3 regions of the Cryobacterium sp. MDB1-18-1 genome follow, and region 2 is predicted to be linked to each of the others. Evidence: predicted binding sites of a transcription regulator. Region 2 holds the regulator's gene; each other region holds the start of a gene.
What was found. Region 2 encodes LexA, which represses DNA repair genes until DNA is damaged. Its sites were predicted from a motif close to TCGAACANNTGTTCGA; they were not measured.
Positions count from the first base shown of each region.

Region 1: a site for LexA is predicted at 1,645-1,660, ahead of E3O50_RS06900 (HNH endonuclease signature motif containing protein). Genes of this name have one in related genera too.
Region 3: a site for LexA is predicted at 1,817-1,832, ahead of E3O50_RS19395 (Rv2578c family radical SAM protein). Genes of this name have one in related genera too.

Region 1 covers NZ_SOFR01000026.1:104,777-108,052, forward strand. The annotation lists gene fabG (3-oxoacyl-ACP reductase FabG) at 1-500, shown strand, start outside; gene E3O50_RS06895 (zinc-binding dehydrogenase) at 521-1,504, shown strand; gene E3O50_RS06900 (HNH endonuclease signature motif containing protein) at 1,680-3,276, shown strand, end outside.
Region 2 covers NZ_SOFR01000009.1:34,096-37,371, forward strand. The annotation lists gene E3O50_RS01515 (histidinol-phosphate transaminase) at 1-155, opposite strand, end outside; gene E3O50_RS01520 (LysM peptidoglycan-binding domain-containing protein) at 264-638, opposite strand; gene lexA (transcriptional repressor LexA) at 976-1,680, shown strand; gene metE (5-methyltetrahydropteroyltriglutamate--homocysteine S-methyltransferase) at 1,793-3,276, opposite strand, start outside.
Region 3 covers NZ_SOFR01000044.1:263,934-267,209, forward strand. The annotation lists gene E3O50_RS10895 (ATP-binding protein) at 1-71, opposite strand, end outside; gene E3O50_RS19395 (Rv2578c family radical SAM protein) at 225-1,808, opposite strand; gene E3O50_RS10910 (malate:quinone oxidoreductase) at 1,924-3,276, opposite strand, start outside.

The DNA of each region.
Region 1 (3,276 bases), on a different contig from region 2:
TTGAAGTGGTCGTGGCCAACGCCGGCATCACCAAAGACACCCTTCTGATGCGGATGACGGAAGACGACTTCACCTCCGTCATCGACACGAACCTGAGCGGTGCCTTCCGCGTCGTCAAGCGCGCATCCAAGGGCATGCTCAAGGCCAGGTTCGGCCGGATCGTGCTCATCTCGAGCGTGGTCGGCCTCTACGGTTCCGCCGGGCAGGTCAACTACTCCGCCTCCAAGAGCGGGCTCGTCGGGCTCGCCCGCTCGGTCACCCGCGAGCTCGGCGCCCGCGGCATCACTGCGAACGTCGTCGCACCCGGCTTCATCGAGACCGAGATGACCGCGGAGCTTTCCGAGGCCGTCCAGGCCGAATACAAGAAGAACATCCCGGCAGGACGCTTCGCTTCCCCCGCCGAGGTCGCCAAGGTCGTCACGTGGCTCGCGGGCGACGACGCCGGTTACATCTCCGGCGCCGTGATCCCGGTCGACGGCGGACTCGGAATGGGTCACTGACCTCCGCCATGAGACCGACAATGACGGCGACAATGCGGGCGGTTGTCGTCGACGGGCCTGGTGACCCCGGTGTTCTGCGCGTCCGTGACGTGCCGATGCCGACGCCGCGACCCGGATGGGTGCTGATCCGGGTTGAGGCCTTCGGGCTCAACCGGTCCGAACTCCACTTCCGTTCCGGTGTCGCGTCGACCGGCTCGTTTCCGCGCATTCCTGGGATCGAAGCGGTCGGAACGATAGCGGATGCCCCGGGTGGGGAGTATCCCGTCGGCGCCCAGGTGGCCGCGATGATGGGCGGCATGGGCCGCTCCTTCGACGGCGGTTACGCCGAATACGTGTCGGTGCCGGCCGCGATCGTCGTGCCCTTCACCAGCGGACTCGGCTGGGACGTGCTCGGTGCCGTGCCCGAGATGCTGCAGACCGCGGCGGGGTCGCTGCGTGTCGGGCTGCAGGCCGCCGACGGCCAGAGCCTGCTCATCCGCGGCGGAACGTCCTCTGTCGGCCTCGCGCTGGCCACCCTCGGCGCGCTGCGCGGGATGCGGGTGCTTTCGACCACGCGGAATCCCTCGAGCGTCGGCCTGCTCGAGGCTGCAGGCGCCGACCACGTCATCATCGACGATGGCGAGGTCGCGCGCCGGGTGCGGGAGATCGTGCCTGACGGTGTCGACGGAGCCGTCGAGCTCGTCGGCGTCAACGTCCTGCGCGACACCCTCCGAGCGGTGCGAGCCGGAGGCACCGTCTGCTTCACCGGGATGCTCTCCGACACCTGGACGATCGACGAGTTCTACCCGATGGACTGGCTTCCCAACGGAGTGCGCCTCACCGCGTATTCCGGAGAGGCCGCAGACCTGACATCAGCGGAGTTGCAGGCCTTCCTCGACGCCGTCGCAGCCGGTCACGCGCGCGTCCCGCTCGGCCGTGTCTACAGGCTCGATGAGATCGTGCAGGCCCACCGCGACATGGAGGCCGGTACCGCCGGCGGAAAACTCGTCGTCCTTCCGCGCTGAACTCCCCGACTGAGGTCGGACGGATCGTCACACCGCTGGCGAACGGCGCCGGTCACATGCACAGCGTCCGTCAGGGGTCGGTACCCTCGTTTCCAGGTGTGAAACTCAAGATGAGAAGCCTAAAATTATGTGAGTAAGTCTCGCATTCGTGTTCGATTCGGGGTAGAATCGGGGTATGGCAGGAGCTTGGGATCCCCAGTCACACACCCCGCAGGCACCCGGTTCCGGGGTCGCGGGAGATCAGCCCATCGCAGGCGTCAAGTCGGCCCATCCGGTTGCGGTTGTCGAGGGTTTCGAGGGCGCGGAGGGTCTGGCCGGGTCGGTGCCGTCGGTGCATGCGGATGCTGTCGCCCGTCTCGCCGAGGCCCAGGCGGTTCTCGCCGAGGCCCTGGCCGCGATCCCGGTCGGGCTGCTCAGCGACACAGAAGCGGTCACGGCGCTGAGCACCGTGGAGGCGATCGGGCGGACAGTGGACGCGGCCAGGGTGAGCACGGCGACGGATGTGGACCGGCGGGCTCGGGTTTTGGGCCGGGAGGGCCTGGCCTGGCGGATGGGCTGCACGGGCCCGTGGGATGTCCTCACCCGGGTGACGCGGGTGTCGGCCCGGGAGGTGAAGCGGCGCACGAAGCTCGGCGACGCGGTGTTGCCGCGGCCGTGCGGCGGGAGCAGCTGGTTGCCGCCCTTGTTCCCGACCGTCGGAGCCGCCCTGGCGGCGGGGCAGATCGGGGTGGAGACGGCGGAGTTGATCGTGGCCGGGCTACAGGTGATCAGTCACCGGGTGGCGCCGGATGACCTGTTGACGGCGGAGCGGGCCCTGGTCGCCACGGCGGCGGGGCTGATCACCCCGGAGACCGAGGACCTGGCCGGGGCCGGTGTGCCGGTGACGACGGACCTGATCCGGGGCATGGTCGCGCAATGGCAGGCGGCCCTAGACCCCGACGGGGTCCTCCCAACCGAGGACCTGTTCGAGGCGAAGTCCAACATCGGCTTCGGACAACTCAAGAACGGGTTGTACCCGGTGAAGGGTGGAGTGACACCGGAACTGTTCGGGGTGATGAACACCCTCTTCGACGCCTTCCTGAGCTTCCACGCCCGCCCGGCGTTCCCCACCGCCGAGGAGCAGGCGCTGATGGATTCGGGGCAGATGATTCCCGGCGCCGAATCAGCGGGCACCGACGCCGACACGGGCCCGGATCTGGACGTGATCGAGGCAGAGCTCCGGGAGCGCCGGGCGGATACCCGCACGGGCGGGGAGAAACGCGCCGACATCCTCCGGGCGTTGTTCGAACACGCCGCCCGGGACGAGGACACCCCGTCGATGGGCGGGTCGGCGCCGACGGTGATGGTGCACGTGAACGCTGCGGACCTCGCCTCGGGGGTCGGGGTGGGGTGGATCGACGGCGTCGAAGCCCCCGTGTCTTTGAAGACGGTGCATCAGCGCATCTGCGACGGCGGCTTCCAGGGCGTGTTGTTCGGGGCGAACAACGAAGTGCTCAAGCTCGGTCCGGAACGACGGTACTTCAACCGGGCCCAGCGCCGGGCGATTACCGCCCGGGACGGCGGCTGCATCATCCCCGGGTGCAAAGCGCCGGCGCACTGGGCCGAAGTACACCACGTGAAGCCCTGGGCCCAGGACGGCCCGACGACCGTCGACAACGGGGTCTTACTCTGCTGGTTCCATCACCACAGCATCGACACCTCCGGGTGGGAGATCCGCATGGTGAAGGGCTCACCGCAAGTGCGGGCCCCCGGACTCATCGACCCGCAACGAC
Region 2 (3,276 bases):
GCGGCGATGTCGACGGCCACGTCCTCGGGGATGCCGTGGGTGTTCTCATTCACGTTGAGCGCGACCGGCACGTGCAGCTGCGGCGCCCCATAGGGAGTGAGCCCGCGAAGATTGTCGCGGAGGGGCAGGTCGTTGAGACTGGTCACTCCCCCCATGTTACCGATGGGCCTCAGCACCGGCGGGTCATATTGCCCGTGGTTCAGTATTTGGCTTGCTCAGTACTCCGGTGGTTCAGTATCCGGCTTGCTCAGTATCCGGCTTGCTCAGTATTCGGCAGGGAGAGCCAAGCGCTGGCCCGGCTGCACGCTCTCGGAGGGCAGCTGGTTCAGGTTGACGATCTCGGCGATGACCTCGCGCGGATCGGCAGAAGGGGCGATGCGCTCGGCAAGCTGCCACAACGACTGGCCCGACTGGATCGTGACGTAGTCGAAGGTCGTCGCACTTCCACCCGCGTCGGCGCTCATGCCGCTGCCGCTCAAGGTGCTGCCGTCTGCGGCGGCGAGGCCGCCGTTGAGGGCGAGGGCAAGCGCGCCGACGACGAGGGGGACGCCGGCGATCGCGGTCAGCACGGCACGACCGCGCCGGGTGATGCGCAGCCGGGTGTGCGCCCCCGGGACCAGCTCGATTGTTGTGCTCATGTCTGCCTCCTGTGTATTCGTATCCGACTCTCGGCCGGGAGAGCCGGATACGAAGCTATGTTCCGAATATATATTCGATTGTTCGAACAATCAAGACTTTCTCCGGTTATTATTGGGGTGAAGTACACGACACACTCGAATGAATGTCTGCACTTCGCCCCAGGCTGGTTACAGTTTCGATTGACTGGTGTGAACTCAACCAGCGACCACTGACATTCGGATACGGTCGCCTCACGGCATCCACCGGGGCGACCGCCCGCCACCGCCCACCGCCACCGACAGGAGCGACATCGTGACCCAGGACAGCGTGACCCCGGACAGCGAGACCCCGGACAGCGTGACCCCGTTCGCCGGCAGTTCCCCCGAACGAGGCGGAACACGTCGGAGGAAGAGCCTCAGCGACAAGCAGCGCGCGATCATGGACGTGATCCAGCGCTCTGTCGGCCAGCGCGGCTATCCGCCGAGCATGCGGGAGATCGGTGACGCCGTGGGCCTGTCGTCGCTGTCGAGCGTCACCCACCAGCTCAACCAGCTCCAGCTGAGCGGCTACCTGCGCAGGGACCCGAACCGGCCCCGGGCGCTCGAGGTCCTGATCGAGCTGCCGCAGTCGCCGGAGGACACCGCGGCCGGCGCCGCCGAGAACTTCCAGCAGGGTACCCCGGTGGGCGACGCGGCAATGGTGCCGCTCGTCGGGCGGATCGCGGCCGGTGTTCCGATCATGGCCGACCAGCAGGTCGACGAGATCTTCCCGCTCCCGCGCCAGCTCGTCGGCAAGGGCGAGCTGTTCATGCTCAAGGTCGTCGGCGAATCGATGATCGACGCCGCGATCATGGACGGCGACTGGGTCGTCGTCCGCCAGCAGAAGACCGCGGAGAACGGCGAGATCGTCGCCGCGATGCTCGATGGCGAGGCGACGGTGAAGGTCTTCCGGCAGCGTGACGGCCACACCTGGCTGCTGCCGAGGAACACCAACTTCGAGCCGATCCTCGGTGACCACGCCGAGATCCTCGGCAAGATCGTCGCCGTCCTGCGTTCCCTGTAGCTCCCTGTAGATCCCCCGTGCGCGCCAACTGCGCCGCTTCGCGCCAGGCAAGCCTGGCGCGAAGCGGCGCAAACGGCGCGTCGCGCGCGGCGGGTGTTCGCCGCGAGGAGGATCAGGCGAGGGCGGGCACGCCTGCGGCGAGGCGGGCGCGCACGATGCGGGTCGCCTCGATCATGTTTCCGAGAGACTCGACCGTCTCCGCGTAGCCGCGGGTCTTGAGCCCGCAATCCGGGTTCACCCAGACCTGACCGGCCGGGATGGCGGCGACGGCACGGTCGAGCAGCTCCGTCAGCTCGGCAACGCCCGGCACCCGCGGTGAGTGGATGTCGTAGACGCCCGGGCCGATGCCGTGGTCGAAGCCATTGGCCTGAATGTCCGTCACGACCTCCATCCGGGAGCGGGCCGCCTCGATGCTCGTCACGTCGGCGTCGAGAGCGCGGATCGCCTCGAGCACGACACCGAACTCGGAGTAGCAGAGGTGGGTGTGGATCTGGGTGGCGTCCCGCACCCCGGCGGTCGCGAGCCGGAACGAGCCGACGGACCAGTCGAGGTAGTCTGCGTGGCCGGCCTTCTTGAGCGGAAGCAGTTCGCGCAGGGCCGGCTCGTCGACCTGGATGATGCCGATTCCGGCGGCCTCGAGGTCGGCGATCTCGTCGCGGAGGGCGAGGGCGACCTGGCGCGCCGTCTCGCCGAGGGGCTGGTCGTCGCGCACGAAGGACCAGGCGAGGATGGTGACCGGGCCGGTCAGCATGCCCTTGACCGGCTTCGCCGTCAGCCCCTGCGTGTAGGTCGACCAGTCGACGGTGATCGGCTTCGGGCGGGAGACATCGCCCCACAGGATGGACGGGCGGGTGCAGCGGCTGCCGTAGGACTGGACCCAGCCGTTCTCGGTGACCGCGAAGCCGTCGAGGTTCTCGGCGAAGTACTGCACCATGTCGTTGCGCTCGGGTTCGCCGTGCACGAGCACGTCGAGGCCGATCTCCTCCTGCAGGGCGACGACCCTGGCGATCTCCGCGCGCATCAGGTCGCGGTATTCGGCGTCGCTGAGCACTCCGGTGAGGAAACGGGCGCGGGCACGGCGGATCTCCCCGGTCTGCGGGAAGGAGCCGATGGTCGTCGTCGGCAGGAAGGGCAGCGCGAGTGCGGCCTCCTGGGCGGCGAGCCTGTCGGCGTAAACCCCTCGGCTGTACGAGGCGTCGGTGAGCTCCGCGGCACGGGCCCTCACGGCACCGTCGCGGACGCCGGGGGCGGCGCTGCGGGCGGCGAGTGCGCCGGTCGCAGCGTCCAGTTCGGCGCTGATGGCCTCCCGTCCGTCGGCCAGGCCGCGGGCGAGGGTCACAACCTGGCCGACTTTCTCGTCGGCGAATGCGAGCCAGCTCACGAGTTCGGCGCCGAGCGCGGTCTCGTCCGCGACGGTGTGCGGGACGTGCTGGAGGCTCGTCGAGGTCGAGACGGCGATCCGCGGCGACAGTGCGCCGGCCCCGGTGACCTGAGCGAAGGCATCCGCCAGGTCACCGCGCCAGATGTTGTGCCCGTCGATGACACCGGCGACGAGGGTCTTCCCGTCCAGCCCTGGGGCGGTCTCGGGGAGCGTGC
Region 3 (3,276 bases), on a different contig from region 2:
CAGTGCGTGGCCTGGGCCAGGGCACGCCCGACCGAGGTACCGACCAGATGGTCGGGGAGGCCTAGGGTCATTGCCGCTCCGTTCTCCGTCGATTATCGCATCCGGTGGAGTCCTTCTGGCGTGAAGGGTCGCGAATCGAGGTTCGCGTGGGCGTTGAACGTCGATCTGCGACACCTCAGCCGGGGCGGGGGCGCAGCGAGGCATCCGCTGTGCGGAGCCGCAGTTCAGAACAGGGTCGGCTGCAGCTCAGGCGGGAGCTCGCCCGCAATGAGCAACCCCGGGCCGGGCACGGGCCGGCCAGGGAACGCAGGGACGGCGGGCGCGGGGCGGGCGAGCGCGCGGGAGCGGACGCCGCCGGTGACGGGATCCTCGATCCCGTGCTCGAGCCCGTGCGCCCGGATCAGCGGCTTGATCCGGAGCGCGAGCCATTGCCGGTAGCCCTTGGGTGCGTAGGCGTTACGACCGTAGAGCTCGTGGTAGCGGGGCACGAGGTCGGGGTGGTCCCTCGCGAGCCACTGCATGAACCAGTCGCGCACCCCCGGCCGCAGGTGCAGCGCGGAGTACATCACGTCGGAGGCCCCGGCAGCCTTCGCCTGGCGGAGGGCGTCGTCGAGGTGCGCCCGGGTGTCGGTGAGGAACGGCAGGATCGGCATCATGAACACGGAGCAGCGCAGGCCGCGCTCCCGGATGGCGGTCACCGTGGCGAGGCGCGCCGCCGTGGATGGCGTGCCCGGCTCGACCGCTGACTGCAGCTCGTCGTCGTAGATCGCGATCGAGAGGGCGAGGTCGACGGGCACGAGCGTGCTCGCCTCCACGAGCAGATCGAGGTCGCGCCGGATCAGGGTGCCTTTGGTCAGGATCGAGAGCGGGGTGCCGGAGTCGGCGAGCGCCGCGATGACGCCCGGCATCAGCCGGTAGCGACCCTCTGCACGCTGGTAGGGATCGGTGTTGGTGCCGAGCGCGACGGCGTTGCGCTCCCAGGCGGGCCTGGCGAGCTCCTTGCGGAGAACCTCCGCGACGTTGACCTTCACGATGATCTCGTTGTCGAAGTCCTTGCCGGCGTCGAGGTCGAGGTACGTGTGCGTGTTGCGGGCAAAACAGTTGTGGCTGATGACTCCGTTCGCAATGAAGTCGCCGGTCCCGGTCGTGATGTCGATCATGTCCATCGTGGTCCCCAGGTCCTCGACGGACACGACCTGAAGTAAAGCCGCGGACTTCACGGCTGCACCGGCGATGGACAGCTTCCGGTCAATGGCGGGCCCTACGAGCCCGAAACCCATGAGTTTGTTGTTCTCGGTCAGGTAGGGACGTTGACCGTCCCCGCGCATGGCGCGGGTGACGAACCTCCACCCTCGCTCGGTGAGGAAGCGGTGATCTCCGCTGGCCACGAGCTCGGTGCCGTCAGCGAGGGTGACGCGGTAGCCGCGCTTCCGGGTGTCCCAGGAAGCGAGCACTTTGGTCTGCACATACCGCCGGTAGGCGCCGACGGTCTCCGTGCCCATGATCGCATCGCCAACCCTGACCTCCCAGAGTGGCTTCTGCCGTCCGTCGGCCATCAGGATGAGCGTTTCCGGGCTCAGGCAGTATGTGCACGCATGGGAGCAGCCTCGGTAGGGGTTGATCGTCCAGCCGAACGGCATGGCGCTCTGGCCGGGCACCCGGTTGAGCGCGGACTTGGCCAGGATCTCGTGGAAGGTGATCCCCGCGAACTCGGGGGTGCGCACGCTCCGCACCAGGTTGTTCAGCCGGGCAAGGCCGGGAAGCGCGCCCGCTTGTTCCGTCGTGAGTTCCTGCCCGCTCCACCGCATGCATACATTCGAACACACGTTCGATACTTGCGCAAGGGTGACGCGGCATCCGCCCTCACCGATTCGACGGAGATCGTGCCCGACTCCGTCGGATCGGTCAGGGGTTGGGGATCGGTCAGGGGTTGGTGAGGTGCAGGGTCGCGGCGGTCGCGGCGAGGGAGGCTGCGGCGCGGGCGGGGTCGTCCGACAGGGTCGTGCCGAGGCTCGGGATCAGTTCGCGGAGTCGCGGTTCCCAGGCCGGGTACTGCTCGGGGAAGCAGCGCTTGAGCAAGTCGACCATGATCGGAGCCGCGGTCGATGCCCCGGGGGATGCCCCGAGCAGGCCGGCGATGCTGCCGTCGGCCGAGGTGATGACCTCGGTTCCGAATTGCAGCACTCCGCCCTCCTTCGGGTCCTTCTTCATCACCTGGACACGCTGGCCCGCGGTGATGAGCTCCCAGTCGGCCATCTTCGCCGTCGGCATGAACTCCTGCAGGGCCTTGAGCTTGACGGTGCGGGACGCGAAGACCTCGCCGAAGAGGTACTTCATCAGGCCGACGTTGTGCCGGGCGACGGCGAGCATCGGGCCGATGTTGTGCCCACGGACAGAGAAGGGGAGGTCGAACCAGGTGCTCGACTTGAGGAACTTGGGGGTGAACCCCGCGAAGGGCCCGAACAGCAGCGAGGCCTCCCCCTCGACGTGGCGGGTGTCGAGGTGCGGGACCGACATCGGCGGGGCGCCGACGGCGGCCTTGCCGTAAACCTTGGCCTGGTGCTGGGCAACGACCGCGGGATTGGTCGTGCGCAGGAACTGGCCGCTGATCGGGAACCCGCCGAAGCCGCGTGCCTCGGGGATGCCGCTTTGCTGCAGCAGGGCGAGCGCGCCGCCGCCGGCACCCACGAACACGAAGCGGGCCTTCACCGTGCTGGGGTGCCCGCCGACGAGGCGCCGGAGGTTCAGCCGCCAGGTGCCGTCCGCCAGCTTCTTCAGGCCGGTGACCTGCTGGTTGACGTGGACGCCGACACCCTTGGCTGCGAGGTCGTCGAAGAGGTAGCGGGTGAGTGCGCCGAAGTCGACATCGGTGCCCGAGGCGATCCGGGTCGCGGCGATGCGCTGATTCTTCGGGCGGTTCTTCGTGAGCAGCGGGGTCCAGGTGCCGATGACGGCCGGGTCTTCGCTGTATTCCATCCCGTGGAAGAGCGGCTGGTCCTTGAGCGCCGCGAACCGTTTGCGCAGGTATTCGACGTTGGACTTGCCGTGCACGAACGTCATGTGCGGCGTCGAGTTGATGAACTTCGTCGGTTCGGGCAGAACGCCGTCGATGACCAGGGACGACCAGAGCTGGCGGCTGATCTGGAACTGCTCATTGATGCTCACGGCCTTGTCGGCGGTGACGCTTCCGTCGCTCGCCTGGGGCATGTAGTTGAGCTCGCACAGGGCAGCGTGACCGGTCCCCGCGTTGTTCCAGGGGTTCGAGCTCTCCTGGGC